2 regions of the Lactobacillus sp. WILCCON 0059 genome follow, and region 1 is predicted to be linked to the other one. Evidence: riboswitches for the same ligand, from Rfam matches in the RefSeq annotation. Region 1 holds a riboswitch; the other holds the start of a gene.

Region 1 (7,279 bases):
CCCATCACCAAAAACAACAAGCTTAAGCTTTACACTGACGGGCATGCCAAGTTCCGGGACCTTTTTGCCGACATCAGACAAGCAAAATCCAGCATCAACGTTGAATACTACACCATCTATAACGACGCCATCGGCAACGAATTCCTCAAGCTTTTGATCCAGAAAGCCCAAGAGGGCGTCCAGGTCCGGGTCCTCTACGACGCCTGGGGGTCATTCGGGGCCTCCAAGAGCTGGTTCAAGCAGCTGGTTGACGCCGGCGGGGACGTTTTGCCCTTCATCACTTCAAGGAACATGATTTCCCGGAACCGGATCAACTACCACCTCCACCGGAAGATCGTGGTCATCGACGGGGTTACCTCCTGGACCGGGGGCTTCAACGTCGGCGACCAGTACTTGGGCCGGAAGAAAAAATTCGGCTACTGGCGGGACACCCACCTCCGCCTGGTCGGGTCAGCCTCCCTGCTTTTGCAGGAAAGATTCGTGATGGACTGGAACGCTTCCGCCGTCCGGGAAGAAGAACTGATCAGCTTTGACGAGAAGCTCTTCCCCGATTTGGATGAAAACGACATCTCTAAAGGCGATATGGCTGTCCAGGTTGTTTCCGACGGTCCCGACAATGACGAGCCATACATGAGAAACGGCCTGGTCCGCTTGATGATGCTGGCCAGAAAGCGGGTCTGGATCCAGACCCCTTACTTGATTCCGGACGAAGCCATGATTGCCGCCTGGCAGATCCTGGCCAGCTCAGGGGTTGATCTGAGGATCATGATCCCCTGCATGCCGGACCACCCCTTCATCTACCGGGCAACCCAATGGTACGCCAACCAACTGGTCAAGATCGGGGTCAAGGTCTACACCTACAACAACGGCTTCATGCACGCCAAGACCATCATCGTCGACGACAAGTACGCGACTGTCGGCAGCGTCAACCAGGACTACCGGTCTTATGACCTCAATTTTGAAGACAATGTCTTCGTTTACGACCGGGCCTTCAACAAGGAGATGTCCGACCAGTTTGAAAAGGACATGGAGCAGTCAACCCTTCTGACGCCGGAAATAATCAAGAAGCAGTCCCGCTGGCTGCACGCCTTGCAGAACTTCTCCCGCCTTTTATCACCAATTCTGTAAAAAATAAGAAACAAGAAAACAAGAGAAGATAAAACAAGAACAATTTAGAACAAAAAACGGGTTAGTCAGTTGACTAACCCATTTTTCTTACGTCAATATTTACCCCGCGTTCCAGGCGCTGCATCAAAAAAGAGACCACGTCGCTGGCCTGCTTGTTGAAGCGGAGGTAGTAGATCTGGTGGCGGCTGGTTTCCAGGGCCGCGATCGACAGGTCGCCCACTTCCGGCGGCGCCGCGGTCAGGATCACCTGGCTGATTTCACTGTATTTCAAGGTCCGGCGGAAGTAGCCGCTCAAAACGACCCGCTTGTCGGCCAAGCCTGACGTGGCTTCCAGAATCCCCGTCAAAATAAAGAGGGCCAGGAAGATGATAAAGCCAGGAGTGCCCATGTCCGAATAGCCCCAGCTGGTGGCCCCCAGCCAGACCAGCAGGATTGGCATGATCACCGCCGTCATCCGCCAGCGGGCCCGCATGATCACCGAAGCCTGGCAGTACCAGCTGTAGCCGGCATAGGCCGCCAGCAGGGTGTCGGCGACCAAGTAAAATAACGTGTCCATGGATTCACCTCAAATATAATATCTTCTGAAACTAGTAGCTTAATTATAGCAAATCAAGCGCTTATAATAGAATCAAAAGGCATTAAGCCGATTTTTCTTAAGAAAGAGGCAAAAAAATGGACCAAGCAAAACTTGCTGAATTTAAAGCAGACCTGAAAAAGGCCAAGCACCCCGTCTTTTTGACCGGGGCTGGCGTGTCAACCCACTCCGGCATCCCCGACTACCGGTCCAAAACTGGCATCTACAACGGGGTCAGCGAACCCCCGGAAGTCATCTTGAGCGAGGAGACCCTCTATGACCGGCCCCAGCTTTTTTACGACTTCGTCATGCAAAACATGTACTTCCCGGACGCCAAGCCGAACCTGATCCACCAAAAGATCGCGGCCATCTGCAATGAAAAAGGGGCCCTCATCACCCAAAACATCGACACCCTGGACCGGCAGGCCGGCAACCAGCACGTGACCGAATTTCATGGCAACCTCTACGACATCTACTGCTCCAAGTGCAAGCAAAAGGTCAGCTATGAGGAATACGCCAAGGGCTACAAGCACGAGTGCGGCGGCATCATCCGGCCCGGCATCGTCCTTTACGGGGAAGGCATCAACCCGGACAATGTCAACCAGTCCATCCTGGAAATGCGGCAAAGTGACCTGGTCGTGATCGTCGGCACCAGCTTCGTCGTCTACCCCTTCGCCGGCCTCTTAGGCTACGCGCCAAAAGACGCCAAAATTTGGGCGGTCAACCTGACTGAGATCCCGGCACAAGGGATCAAGCAGCTGATCGGCGACGCCTTGGAAGTTTTTAAGGAAGTTTAGCCAGAGCAGCTTCAGCTGCTTCTTTTAAGACAATGGCCTGGTTGTGCTCTTCATCTTTAGCCCCGTACAAAAAGAGGACATCTTCTTTTTGCAAGAGCTCTTGCAAATGTTCCACGAAAGCCGGCCATTCCGGATTGTCCGCTAATTCTTCCAAGTAATATTGACGGAAGTCCGGATACCGGTCCGGGTCATGCTTGAACCAGCTCCGCAATTCCCGGCTGGGAGCCAGCTCTTTCTCCCACTCGTCCAAATTGGCGGCTTCTTTTTTGACCCCCCGGGGCCAGAGCCGGTCGACTAAGATCCGGTAGCCAGCTGGCTGCTCTTTGGCATAGATACGGACAGTTTTGATCGTTGACATAGATGCACGCTTTCTCTTAAAGATGTTTTTTATTACGGCTTTTACTGTATTTCTTATTTTAGTTAGAAAGATTGATTAAGCAATGGACTACAGGAATTTTTTCACCGGCCGGCCCACCAGCGAGATCTGCCAGGACTTGATCGGCCGCCCTTTTTACTATCAAGCCGGCGGGGAAAAAATCGGCGGCTATATCGTTGAAGCCGAAGCCTACCTGGGGGTAAAGGACCGGGCCGCCCACTCCTTTGGGGGAAGAAGAAGCCAGGCCAACGAGGGCCTGTGGCGGGCAGGCGGGACAATTTACATCTATGCCCAGCGGCAGTACGTCTTTTTCGACGTGGCCTGCCAGGAGGAAGGCAACCCCCAGGGGGTCTTAATCCGGGCCATTGAGCCAGTCTGGGGCATCGACGAAATGACCAAAAACCGGGGCGGCAAAAACGGGGTCCTTTTGACCAACGGACCAGCCAAATTAATGCAGGCCATGGGTATCAAGTCAAGAAAATGGGACCTGGCCCCTTTGGCGGACAGTCCTTTCACCATTGATTTGACTGAGAAAAAAGCGGCTAAAGAGATCGCCGCTTCCCCTAGAATCGGGATCGTCCAAGCTGACCCGGAATGGGCCCAGGCGCCTCTTCGCTATTACCTGGCCGGCAACCCCTACGTTTCTGGCATGAAGAAGCGGGACTGGGCGGAAGATCATGGCTGGGCGTGAATAAGAAAAGCGCTGACAATCGCCAAAAATTCAAAAAGCTAATTTTTTCTTGACATTTTCTTAAAAGTAATTTAGCCTAAATGTAGTTAAAAAATTATCCAATACAATAGAGGTCGCGATCGTTCACAAAAGCAAGGGGAGCTCACTGACAGTGCTGAGCCTTGTCACTAAGGGATATCGCCGAAATCAGCAGGGTAGTCGTGCGCGCTGTTGGTTGGGCTGCAGGAGAAAATTCTGCAGACTGTCCTAGTTTTCTAGGGAGCGCTATAATTTTTGGTATTCATACTGAATTTTACAGAAACAAAGCAAGCCTCATTGTACACGCAATGGGGCTTTTTTGCCGCTTTTTATTGTATTTCATAACTTGCAAAAAGCATATCGGAGGTTTATTCAGATGAAAAAGCACAGCAGCTGGATCAGCGCCTTAATGGCGGCGGTCCTGACGCTTGTCTTAGCTGTCAGTTGGAGCCAGCCGGCGCAAGCCAGCGGCACCTTGAAGATTGGGATGGAAGCCAACTACGCTCCATACAACTGGACCCAGACCACGTCCGCTAACGGCGCGGTCAAGATCGACGGGACCAGCTCCTACGCCAATGGTTACGACGTCAAGATCGCCAAGATCATTGCCAAGAAGCTGGGCAAGAAGGTCATCGTGGAAAAGACCCAGTGGGACGGGCTTTTGCCAGCCCTGACCAGTGGCAAGATCGACTTGATCATTGCCGGGATGAGCCCAACGGCTGAAAGACGGAAGGCCATCAACTTTACCACTCCATACCGGACCACCAACTTCGTGGTCATCGTCAACAAGCAGAGCAAGTACGCCAAGGCCAAGTACCTGACTGACTTCAAGGGGGCCAAGCTGACCGCCCAGCAAGGGACTCTGCACTATGACCTGATCAAGCAGCTGCCAGGCGCTACGCGTGAGCCAGCCTCCAAGGACTTCGCCGCCATGCGGGAATCCCTGGAAGCAGGGACGATCGACGGTTACGTGGCTGAAGACACGGAACTGACCTCCTTCAAGATGGTCGACTCCAACATCACCGGGGTCAACCTGTCCAAGATGAAGGGCTTCAAGGTCTCCTCTTCTGACGCTGAAGTTTCCATCGGGGTCAAGAAGGGCAACGACCAGCTGCTCAGTCAGGTCAACAAGGTTTTGGCCGGCATTTCCACTTCAGAAAGAAACAAGCTGATGAAGGAAGCTGTTCAGCAGCAGCCGCAGACCAACACCAAGAAGGAAAACTGGCTGGTCTCCATGCTGAAGAACTACGGGCAGATGATCCTGGAAGGGATCGGGATGACTCTCTTGATCTCCTTGATCGGTACCATTGCCGGTTTCTTCATCGGTTTATTGGTCGGGATCGTGCGGACTATTCCAGAGCCAAAGAACAAGTTCAAGAAGGGCCTTTTAGCCTTCTGCAAGTGGCTTTTGTCAGTCTACGTTGAAATCTTCCGCGGTACGCCAATGATGGTTCAAGCCGCGGTTATCTACTACGGGATTGCCCAGTTCTGGCACATCAACTTGAACAGAACGGTTGCCGCTTTGATCATCGTCTCCATCAACACCGGGGCCTACCTGGCCGAAGTCATCCGCGGGGGGATCATCTCCACGCCGAAGGGGCAGTTTGAAGCCGCCAGTGCTTTGGGGATGACCCACAACCAGAGAATGTGGAACATCATCCTGCCACAGGCCATCCGGAACTGTCTGCCGTCAATCACCAACGAATTTATCGTCAACATCAAGGACACTTCAGTATTGAGCATCATTTCAGTATCAGAACTGTTCTTCGTTGGTTCAACGATTGCCAGCCAGAGCTTCCAGTTCTTCCAAACCTACCTGGTCATCTCGGTCATCTACCTCTTCTTGACCTTTACGATCACCCGGATCTTCAACTTGATTGAAAAGCACATCGAAGGTCCTGAAAACTACAATATGATGGCCAACCAAGTTCAAGTCGGCAAGCAGGAAGGAGACAAGTAAAAGATGGCTGATTACAAGGGCAATGAAACTATTTTAAATGTTCAGCACCTGCAAAAGGCTTACGGTGAACACCAGGTTTTGAAGGATATTTCCTTTGAAGTCCACAAGGGCGAGGTTATGACGGTCATCGGTCCTTCCGGTGGCGGTAAGTCAACCATGCTCCGCTGCATCAACTTGCTGGAAGATCCAACTGGCGGGAAAATTCTTTTCCATGACCAAAACATCCTGGATGAAAACTTCAACATCCCCCACTACCGGTCCAAGGTCGGCATGGTTTTCCAGCAGTTTGAGCTTTTTGAAAACAAGAACGTCTTGCAAAACTGCATGATCGGCCAGGAACTGGTTCTGAAGCGGTCAAAGGAAGAAGCCAAGAAGATTGCCTTGGAGAACCTGAAGACCGTTGGGATGGACCCTTACGTCGACGCTAAGCCCCGCCAATTGTCTGGTGGGCAGAAACAGAGAGTAGCGATTGCCAGAGCCATCTCCATGAACCCGGAAATCCTCCTCTTCGACGAACCGACTAGTGCCCTTGACCCGGAAATGGTCGGGGAAGTTTTGGAAACCATGAAGAAGCTGGCCAAGACTGGTTTGACCATGATTGTGGTTACCCACGAAATGGCCTTCGCCAAGGAAGTTTCCGACCAGGTCCTCTTCATGAGCGACGGTTACGTGGCTGAACAAGGCAGCCCGGATGAAATCTTCAACCATCCGCAAAGCGAAAAGACCCAGAAGTTCTTAGCCAACTTCCGTGGCCCGCAAATTTAATGAATGCATAGAAAAAGCAGCCTCACGGCTGCTTTTTTCTGTTTGCGGAAAATAACGTGATTTAAATTCTTGCGAAGTTCATCGAAACATTTCAAAAAAACTTTTTTAAACAAATAAGTAAAAATCAAAGAAAAAATAGCTAAATTTATGTTTCAATGCCAAACCAAAGTACTTTAAGAGTATAATTAACTATATGAAAGGTTTGTGAGATGATGAGCTTTTCTTGTTGTGCTAGTGTATTGCTGCGATAGTGCTGAAGAATGATAGGGATATATGTTTCTTGTACACGTTTCTTCATTACTAAAAACACTGTAGTGCTATTACACTAACGAGAAAGATGGACTTTGTGAGGTGGAAAGGATGAAAAGAAAAATTGTATTTGGTCTGCAATTAATCGTTAACGTGTATTTTGCTACTTGGCCTTTGCGGTTGATTGTAGATAATTCAGCTAAGTGGCGCTTGTCTGGACCAGCCAATGGCTTTTTTGGCTTCATGGACCGGGTCGCCAAAAGTATTTCTTGGCCGCTCTTTTTAGTCTACCTGCTTTTGCTGGTAATGATTGCAGTGGCCGCTCTTTGGACTTGGTTCTTTGAGTGCAAACAAGACACGATAAAACAAGGTTGGCAGAAGATTATCTGGTTTTTGCAGCTGATCATTAATGAACTGGGTTGTCTGGGTTTAACCTCATCATGGACTATGATGCTAGAGTACGACAGTGATCCAGGATGGGCCATTATTGTTGACCTGTTCATGCTTTTTATCATAGTTATTTTCGCTTTTGCCTTAACTGAAAAGTTTACTAATCGTGGAGGAGATAATTCTGGATCATACCCATCGTAGCACTAACAACTAAATCACAAATACAAGAAAAGGCTTCCGCTTACCGCGGAAGCCTTTTGCTTATCTTCTTTCTATCCTACTTGGCCAAGCCTTCAAAGGTGTAGACGAAGGCGTCGCGCTGACTCTTTTG
Region 2 (7,279 bases), 1.0 Mb from region 1:
AGTCTTCCGTCATCCGGTATTCCAAAAAGCCGGTAATTGCCGCTATGCCGCGGCTGATTGAACTTTCCTGCGGTTTTAATGTTGCTGAGTGCAGGGGTGAATCGTCTTCAACGCCCAGCCAGAACATGGTTCCCGGGATCTGGGCCAGGAGGTAGCCGAAGTCTTCCCCGGTCATGGCTGGTGCTGTTTCGACATATTCAACTCCGTCAGCTTCCTTCATGTAGTTAATGAAGTTTCTCGTCAATTCCGGGTTGTTTTCAACCGGCCAGTAGCCGCCTTGGTTGAGTTCCAGCTTGACTTTGACGCCAAAGCTCAGCTCAATTCCCTGGCAGACTTCAGCCAGTCTTTTATCGATCAGTTCGATCATGCTCTGGGTTAGGCCCCGGATCGTGCCTTCAATTCTGGCTGAATCCGCGATTACGTTTCGGATCTTGCCGGCAGTAACCTTGCCCAAAGTAATAACTCCGCTTTGAATCGGGTCGATATTTCTGGAAATGATAGTCTGAACCTGCATGATCAAGGCAGCTGCCGCGACAACCGCGTCATTTGACAGCTGCGGGAAGGCAGCGTGCCCGCCTTTGCCTTGAATATCGATGTTGACTTCAGTCGTCCCGGCAAACAAGGTGCCATTCCGGCAGCCAATCGCTCCAGCTGGCAGGCTTGGATTGTCGTGCAGGCCGTAGAATTCATCAACATGCCACTTGCCAGTGAAAAGTCCCAGCTGGTAGGCCTTCATGCCGCCGCTCTCGCTCTCTTCAGCCGGCTGGAAGAAGAAAAGGAGGTTGTCAGTTGGCTGATGCTCACTAAAATAGCTAAGGATGCCCAAGGCCACAGTCATGTGGATGTCGTGTCCGCAGGCATGCATTACGCCCGGATGTTTGGAAGCAAATGGCAGGCCGGTTGCCTCAGTTACCGGCAGAGCGTCAATATCAGCCCGGTAACCAATGGTCCGTTTGGCCTTTGACCCCTTGACCAGAACCAGGAGAGCGGTTGGCAATTCAGCCGGCTCTTTGATTTCCAGGTAGTCTTGCTTCATCTGCTTGATCACATCCAAGAGATAAGCGTGGGTTTGATATTCTTCTAAGGCCAATTCCGGGATCTGGTGGAGCTGGCGCCGGATTTGAAGCAACTCGGCTTCGGTCAATACTGCCATATAAAAACTTCCTTAATGTGGACTAACTTCTGTTTGCTTGGACTAATCGATTCTTTTTCTTTACAGCTTGCGCAGGTCTTCTTCCAGACCAGTCTTGCTTTCAGTCTTGGCATCGACTTCCTTGATTACCTTGGCAGGAACACCGGCAACAACCGTGTGCGGAGCCACGTCCTTGGTTACGACCGCGCCGGCTGCGACAACAGCGCCTTCACCAACGTGAACGCCTTCCAAAACAACCGCGTTGGCACCGATCAAAACATCATCGTCAACGCGGACTGGCAAAGCTGAAGCTGGTTCAACTACCCCGGCTAAGACCGTACCGGCACCGATGTGGCAATTCTTGCCAACGATGGCCCGGCCGCCTAAAATTGCCCCCATGTCGATCATGGAGCCAGCACCGATTTCCGCGCCGATGTTGATCACGGCCCCCATCATGATAACCGCGTTGTCACCAATCAAGACTTGGTCACGGATGATAGCGCCCGGTTCAATTCGGGCATTGATTTCCTTGAGATCCAGCAAAGGAACAGCGGAATTGCGGGCAGTGTTTTCCACACGGACTGATTCAAAGTCAGCTTCATGTTCTGCCAAAAATGGCTTAAGAACTTGCCAGTCACCGAAAACTACCCCAGCTTGACCGCTGACAAAAGGATCCGTGCCTTCCGGGAAAGTGACCTGGTCCAGATTTGCTCCTCTCAAGTAAACCTTGACTGGGGTCTTCTTTGGTGCTGAACCAATGTAATTGATAATGCTTTGTGCGTCTAATTCTGCCATTGTATCTTTCTCTTTCTAAACTATTCTGTTTCTGTTGATGATTACTTTGAAGAGGCAAAGAAAAAGCTCCAGATCGCCTTAACAATCTGGAGCCCGAAAAATTCAAAATTAAATTTCACGTCAAATTGCAAGCGCAACGCAGGTACCTTCCCTGCGACAGTCCATGGCCTCTTAAGCCATAGCCCAGCCAATCCGCCTTGCCAATGCGGACGCTTCGGCAACCTCCCCTTTCTTGCAAGTTCTTCGCCTGGCGGGCTCTCTTGCTTTACTCTTGTCGGTTGCGCCTCTTCAATTTGTAATCAGTTTATAATACTAGCTTCATCTTGTCAACGGCTTTTTTATCTTTTATTTGCATATTTTTTATTCATAGTCCGCCCGATTCATTGGTATAGCAGTGAATAGGTGCGATTAGCCATGAATTATCGAAATCTTTTTTTGCATTTTCCGGAGAAAAATGGTAAAGTCCATTCTGATTAAACTTAAATTCTGATTAAAAGACTGAATATGAAAGAGAGTAGCAAAATGAAAGTAGTTAAGTTTGGTGGCAGTTCCCTGGCTAGCGGCCCTGCTGTAGAAAATGCTTTAAAGATCATTACCGCTGAAGCTGAAAGACAAGTTGTCGTTACGTCTGCCCCAGGCAAACGCTTTGACGAAGATATCAAGGTCACTGACCTCTTGATCAAGTATGCCCATGAAATCAATCATGGCAGAAACGGACTTGAAGTTGCTGACCGGATCTTCCAACGCTACGTTGAAATTGGCGAATACTTTAACTTGCCAACGGAAGAGCTCTTGCCCTTGAAAGAAATTCTGCTGGATTTGCCAAAGCAGCCATATCCAAACAAGAACTACCTGCAAGCGGCCTTTAAGGCGCACGGCGAACGGTTAAATGCCAAGTTGATCGCCAAGATTCTGCAAAGCCAGGGAGTAAAGGCCCGCTACGTCGACCCTAAAGAAGCAGGGATCATCGTCACCGGGAGTCCAAATAACGCCTCTGTCAACCCAGAAAGCTACCAGCTCTTGGACAACTTTGCCTATGATGCTGATGAAAAGCTGATTTTCCCAGGCTTTTACGGCTATACTCTGGCCGGTCACATCGCCACTTTTTCAAGAGGCGGTTCAGACATTACCGGTGCTATTTTGGCCAGAGGCTTCCATGCCGACCTATATGAAAACTTTACTGATGTCGACGCTATTTTCTCAGCTAACCCGAAGGTGGTTGACCAGCCTCAGCCGATTCACACGATGACCTACCGGGAAATGAGGGAACTATCCTATGCTGGTTTCTCTGTCTTTCACGATGAAGCCTTGATCCCGGCAATTCAAGGGCAGATTCCAATCAACGTCAAGAATACCCAGCACCCGGAAAAGCGCGGGACCATGATCGTGCCGGAAAAAGGCTTCAAGCCTGAAACCATCATTACCGGGATCGCCAGTGGCAAGCACTTTGGAGCACTTTACCTGCACAAATACCTGCTCAACAAGGAAGTTGGCTTTACCCTCCGTATTCTGCAGATCTTAAGCAAGCACAAGCTTTCCTACGAACATATGCCAACCGGGATCGACGACCTGACGATCATCTTTGACAGAGATGCTCTGAACGACGAATTGATCGACCAAGTCTGCAACGAAATTCAAAATGAAGTCAACCCAGACCACCTAGAATGGATCAGTGATTACGCGATCATCATGCTGGTCGGTGAAGGCATGCGGGACCGGATCGGGGTCATGCGGGACATCGCCACTCCAGTATCTAGAGAAGGCATTTCTCTCCGGATGGTCAACCAAGGGGCTTCCGAAATTTCCATCATGCTGGGTACGGCAGCTAAAGATGCCGACCAGGCAGTAGCTGCGATTTACGACTACTTTTTCAAGCAAGAAGCACAAGGAGAATAAAATGACTAAATTATTGAAAGTCCACGGGTCACAGAATTCCTTCTTCATTCTGGACCAGACTGAACTGGAAAATCCGCTGACTGACAGTGAACTGCGGCAATTGACCAAGACCCTTACTAGCCATAAGAGCGGCCTGCTTGGCGGAGCCGATGGCATCCTGTCAGTTGAAGAATCAAGTCACTCTGGCGTTTTAGGCAAAATGCGGGTAATCAATGCTGACGGCAGTGAAGCTTCAATGTGCGGCAACGGCCTTAGAACTGTTGCCCGCTACCTGCACGAAAAGACCGGGGAAAGCCAGTTTAAGGTGGAAACCATGTACGCAGACCTGGCCGTCCGGCAAGCCGAAGACTTTGCGGCAGGCGTGCCGGCTTTCGGGGTAGAAATCTCCCCTGTCCGCTTTAACAAAGAGGCTTTGCCTTTTGACAATCTGGGCCACGATCGCCTTTTGGACACACTGGTTCCAGAATTGGTTCCAGGCTGGCGTTTTAGCGCTCTGGCCGTGCCTAATCCCCATTTGATTGCTTTTATCAAAGAAGAAGACCTGGAAAGCCCGGTCTTAGGAGAGCTTGGTGCCTACTTGAACGGCGATAATCCTTACTTCTCAGACGGGGTCAACATCAACTACACCGTTATCCGCGGCGACAGCCAGCTTTTTGTCAGAACCTATGAACGGGGCGTTGGCTTTACCAATGCCTGCGGGACTGGGATGTCGGCCAGTTCTTTGGCCTTTGCCTTGACGCACCCGGACCTGGGCCATTTTGAAAAAGAGATCTCTGTCTACAATCCTGGCGGCATGGTCAAGACCGTCTTGCACCAAAAGGACCACAGCTACTGGATCGAACTGATCGGCAACGCGACTGAAACCCATACCGTTGAAATCCCAGAAGATCAGCTGCATAGCGGGCAGGTTAAACTGGGTGAGGTAAAGGCCGTTGAAACTGGTGAGCAAGCAGCATACCTGACTTTCGTTGACCAGCTGGCCAAGTAGCATCCCTCAGCGAATTAAATACTAATTACTAAATACTAACTACAAATTTCTCAAGCATCCCCAATCAAGCATTCACTGTTTGACTAGGGATGCTTTTTTCTGCATCCCCCTCTAAAAGCAGGCGGAGATACTTCTTGGTAAACTTGTTGGTCGTCAGCTGCAAGCGGGTTTTCAAGTATTCTCTGGCCAAGTCATGCTGGTCGATAAAGGCCTGGTAACTCTGATCAACGCAAACCAAAGCGGGATGCTGCAGAAGTTCCTGGCTTAATTTGACAACGTTAAAAGCAGAAAGATCACTCTTGTCCGCAGACTCATTGATCTCTTTCAGCAAAGCCAGATCTGATCCCTCAGCTGCTTCAGCATTCAGAAATTCCTCAGTCAGATCAGTCGGCACCAATTCATGGTAATAGACATGATAGTCAGAATAAAAGCGTTCCTCGGCCGCGATCAGTCCGTCTTTTTGCATGGCGTCAATTACCTGCAGAATCGCCTTGTTTGGCAGAAAGCGAAAACGTCTGTCATAGTCACTATGGTTGATGGCATCGTAATCCGGATATGACAGTCCCCGCAGAATCTTCAGACAGTTGTTAGGCGTAATCCGCGTCTCATTTCTCAAAGCAAGCTGGGCAATTGCCCGCGCTAACAGGTCCCCCCGCAGCTTAGAAGCAGCAACCTTTTCTTTGATCTTTTTCTTGTAATTTGCCTCTTTCTTCTTCGAATTGGCTAAAAACTTGTCATACTCCTCTTCCATCGCCTCTGGCTCTTTTAAGGCGAAAGCATGCTCGTGATCCTTTCTCCCTGTCAAAGTCACTTCCAGCTTGGACTGGTTCTTGAAATGCCAATTAAGCGACATGTCAGCATGATTTTCTTTGATATGGTCAAGCAGCTTTTGCCAGGACTGGCAATTAGCCAAGCTGGTCTTAAAGTGCTGAAGCTGCTGGCGCTTGTTGCTCGGTAAAAGGAGCTTTTCCCCGTTAGCGCTCAGTTCCAGGTAAGCCTGCTTGTCTCCTGGGAACAGGTAGTCACTAGCCAGATCCCAATCTTCTTTTGGCAAATAATTCTTCAGCTTACCAGGCTCCAGGTAAATGCGTTGCTTGTCTTTATTCTCATGGAAAGCCTGCTCAGTAAGCTCAGCTTTCAGCCACTCCTTAGTCAGTAATTGGTAAGCCAGGCAAACCTTCAAGCTGCTGGGCCGGAGATAATGCTTAGCCAGAGGCTGCGCCAGCACTTTCAAGTAAAAGGGACGGTCAAAGTAGCTTTTGTAATTCTCAAAGAAATCACTGACCAGCTGGTCAACTTCTTTTTCAGTTAAGACTTTGCTTTCTTCTTTCATTTTCATCCTCAATTCTGTAATTCACACAAAAATTTGATCAAAGAGGCCGGGTTGGTGACCTCAGCCAATTCATCGACATATGGAGCATAGCTGCCAATGACTGAATCCCCGGTATCCCATTTGCTTTTAGCTTCGGGATTAAGCCAGTAGCATCTCTTCACTCGCTGGCATAAGTCTTTAAAGATCTTTTCCTCACTAGGCAAATGGTTGTTTCTGGCATCCCCCATCCAGAGCATGATAGTCCGCTTGTTCAGCTGCCCCTGTTTATCTTTGTATTCTCCTAACGGCTTGCCATAGTCCGAGTAGACGCCAATGGTCGGCACCTTTCGCAATACTTCTGTAAGTTCGCCATAGGCCATCCCCGCCTTTAAGTCACTTGAGAGATCCACCAAGTGGTCAACAAAGGCATAAAGCTCACAGCCTGCCGGGAAAAGCTCTCTTAAGCAGCAGGCGAATAAGAAGAGCGGTTCAGCTGCTTTGACGCAGGAGCCCGACACGTCTAAAAAGATCACCAGCTTGCAAGGACGCTTCTTGGGGTGCTGGTATTGCAGCTTAAGAGGGACACCGCCGCTTTTGCAGGCCAGTTTGATGCTGGCCGCAAGATCAATTCTCCCTTTCCTAGGACTAATCAGTCTTTTAGCAACTTGAGCCTTGAATTTATAGGCGTACAAATTGACATAATCACTGATTTGCTCACGTTCAAGCTTGGACAAGCTGGCAAAGGGCTTGGCTAACAGGCCAGTATTGTCAACGAATTTCATCCCCTGGTTTGCTTCTTTGCTCCACTCCCGCTTTCCTGGGGATGCTAACCTGCTCTGCAATTCGTTAATCCTCATCTGCAGGCGGCCAGCTTCTTGCCCGGCATCTTGCCGGCTCTGCTCTAAATCGCCTTGCTTTTTCTCCTGCTTGATTCCTGCTCTTTTCAGCCGTTTGTCCTGGAGGTCGATTCTTTTCAAGATCTTGCCCAGCTCTTCTAAGAGCTGCATGCCGGCCATGGGGTCTGGCAGGTCAGTAAGTTTGCCAGCCGCCTTTTCTAACTCAGCCAGCAGATCTTTCCGCTGGTCAAAAATCTCTCTTTTGCCAGACTGGTCATTGTCTGCCAGAGTCTTAGCCATCTTTGCAAATATCTCCTGCT

The links. Region 1 has a riboswitch for lysine ahead of ACYVUT_RS00885 (ABC transporter substrate-binding protein/permease). Riboswitches for the same ligand answer to the same signal wherever they lie in the genome.
Region 2: another riboswitch for lysine. It lies ahead of dapD (2,3,4,5-tetrahydropyridine-2,6-dicarboxylate N-acetyltransferase); the one in region 1 lies ahead of ACYVUT_RS00885 (ABC transporter substrate-binding protein/permease).

The regions. Positions count from the first base shown of each region.
Region 1 covers NZ_JBUBHN010000001.1:177,550-184,828, reverse strand. The annotation lists gene cls (cardiolipin synthase) at 1-1,128, shown strand, start outside; gene ACYVUT_RS00905 (hypothetical protein) at 1,202-1,684, opposite strand; gene ACYVUT_RS00900 (NAD-dependent protein deacylase) at 1,801-2,499, shown strand; gene ACYVUT_RS00895 (DUF488 domain-containing protein) at 2,486-2,857, opposite strand; gene ACYVUT_RS00890 (DNA-3-methyladenine glycosylase) at 2,940-3,566, shown strand; lysine riboswitch at 3,666-3,841, shown strand; gene ACYVUT_RS00885 (ABC transporter substrate-binding protein/permease) at 3,961-5,544, shown strand; gene ACYVUT_RS00880 (amino acid ABC transporter ATP-binding protein) at 5,548-6,309, shown strand; gene ACYVUT_RS00875 (hypothetical protein) at 6,670-7,149, shown strand; gene ACYVUT_RS00870 (EAL domain-containing protein) at 7,226-7,279, opposite strand, start outside.
Region 2 covers NZ_JBUBHN010000001.1:1,219,069-1,226,347, forward strand. The annotation lists gene ACYVUT_RS05835 (N-acetyldiaminopimelate deacetylase) at 1-1,153, opposite strand, end outside; gene dapD (2,3,4,5-tetrahydropyridine-2,6-dicarboxylate N-acetyltransferase) at 1,214-1,927, opposite strand; lysine riboswitch at 2,048-2,224, opposite strand; gene ACYVUT_RS05845 (aspartate kinase) at 2,450-3,823, shown strand; gene dapF (diaminopimelate epimerase) at 3,825-4,811, shown strand; gene ACYVUT_RS05855 (hypothetical protein) at 4,876-6,144, opposite strand; gene ACYVUT_RS05860 (VWA domain-containing protein) at 6,153-7,279, opposite strand, start outside.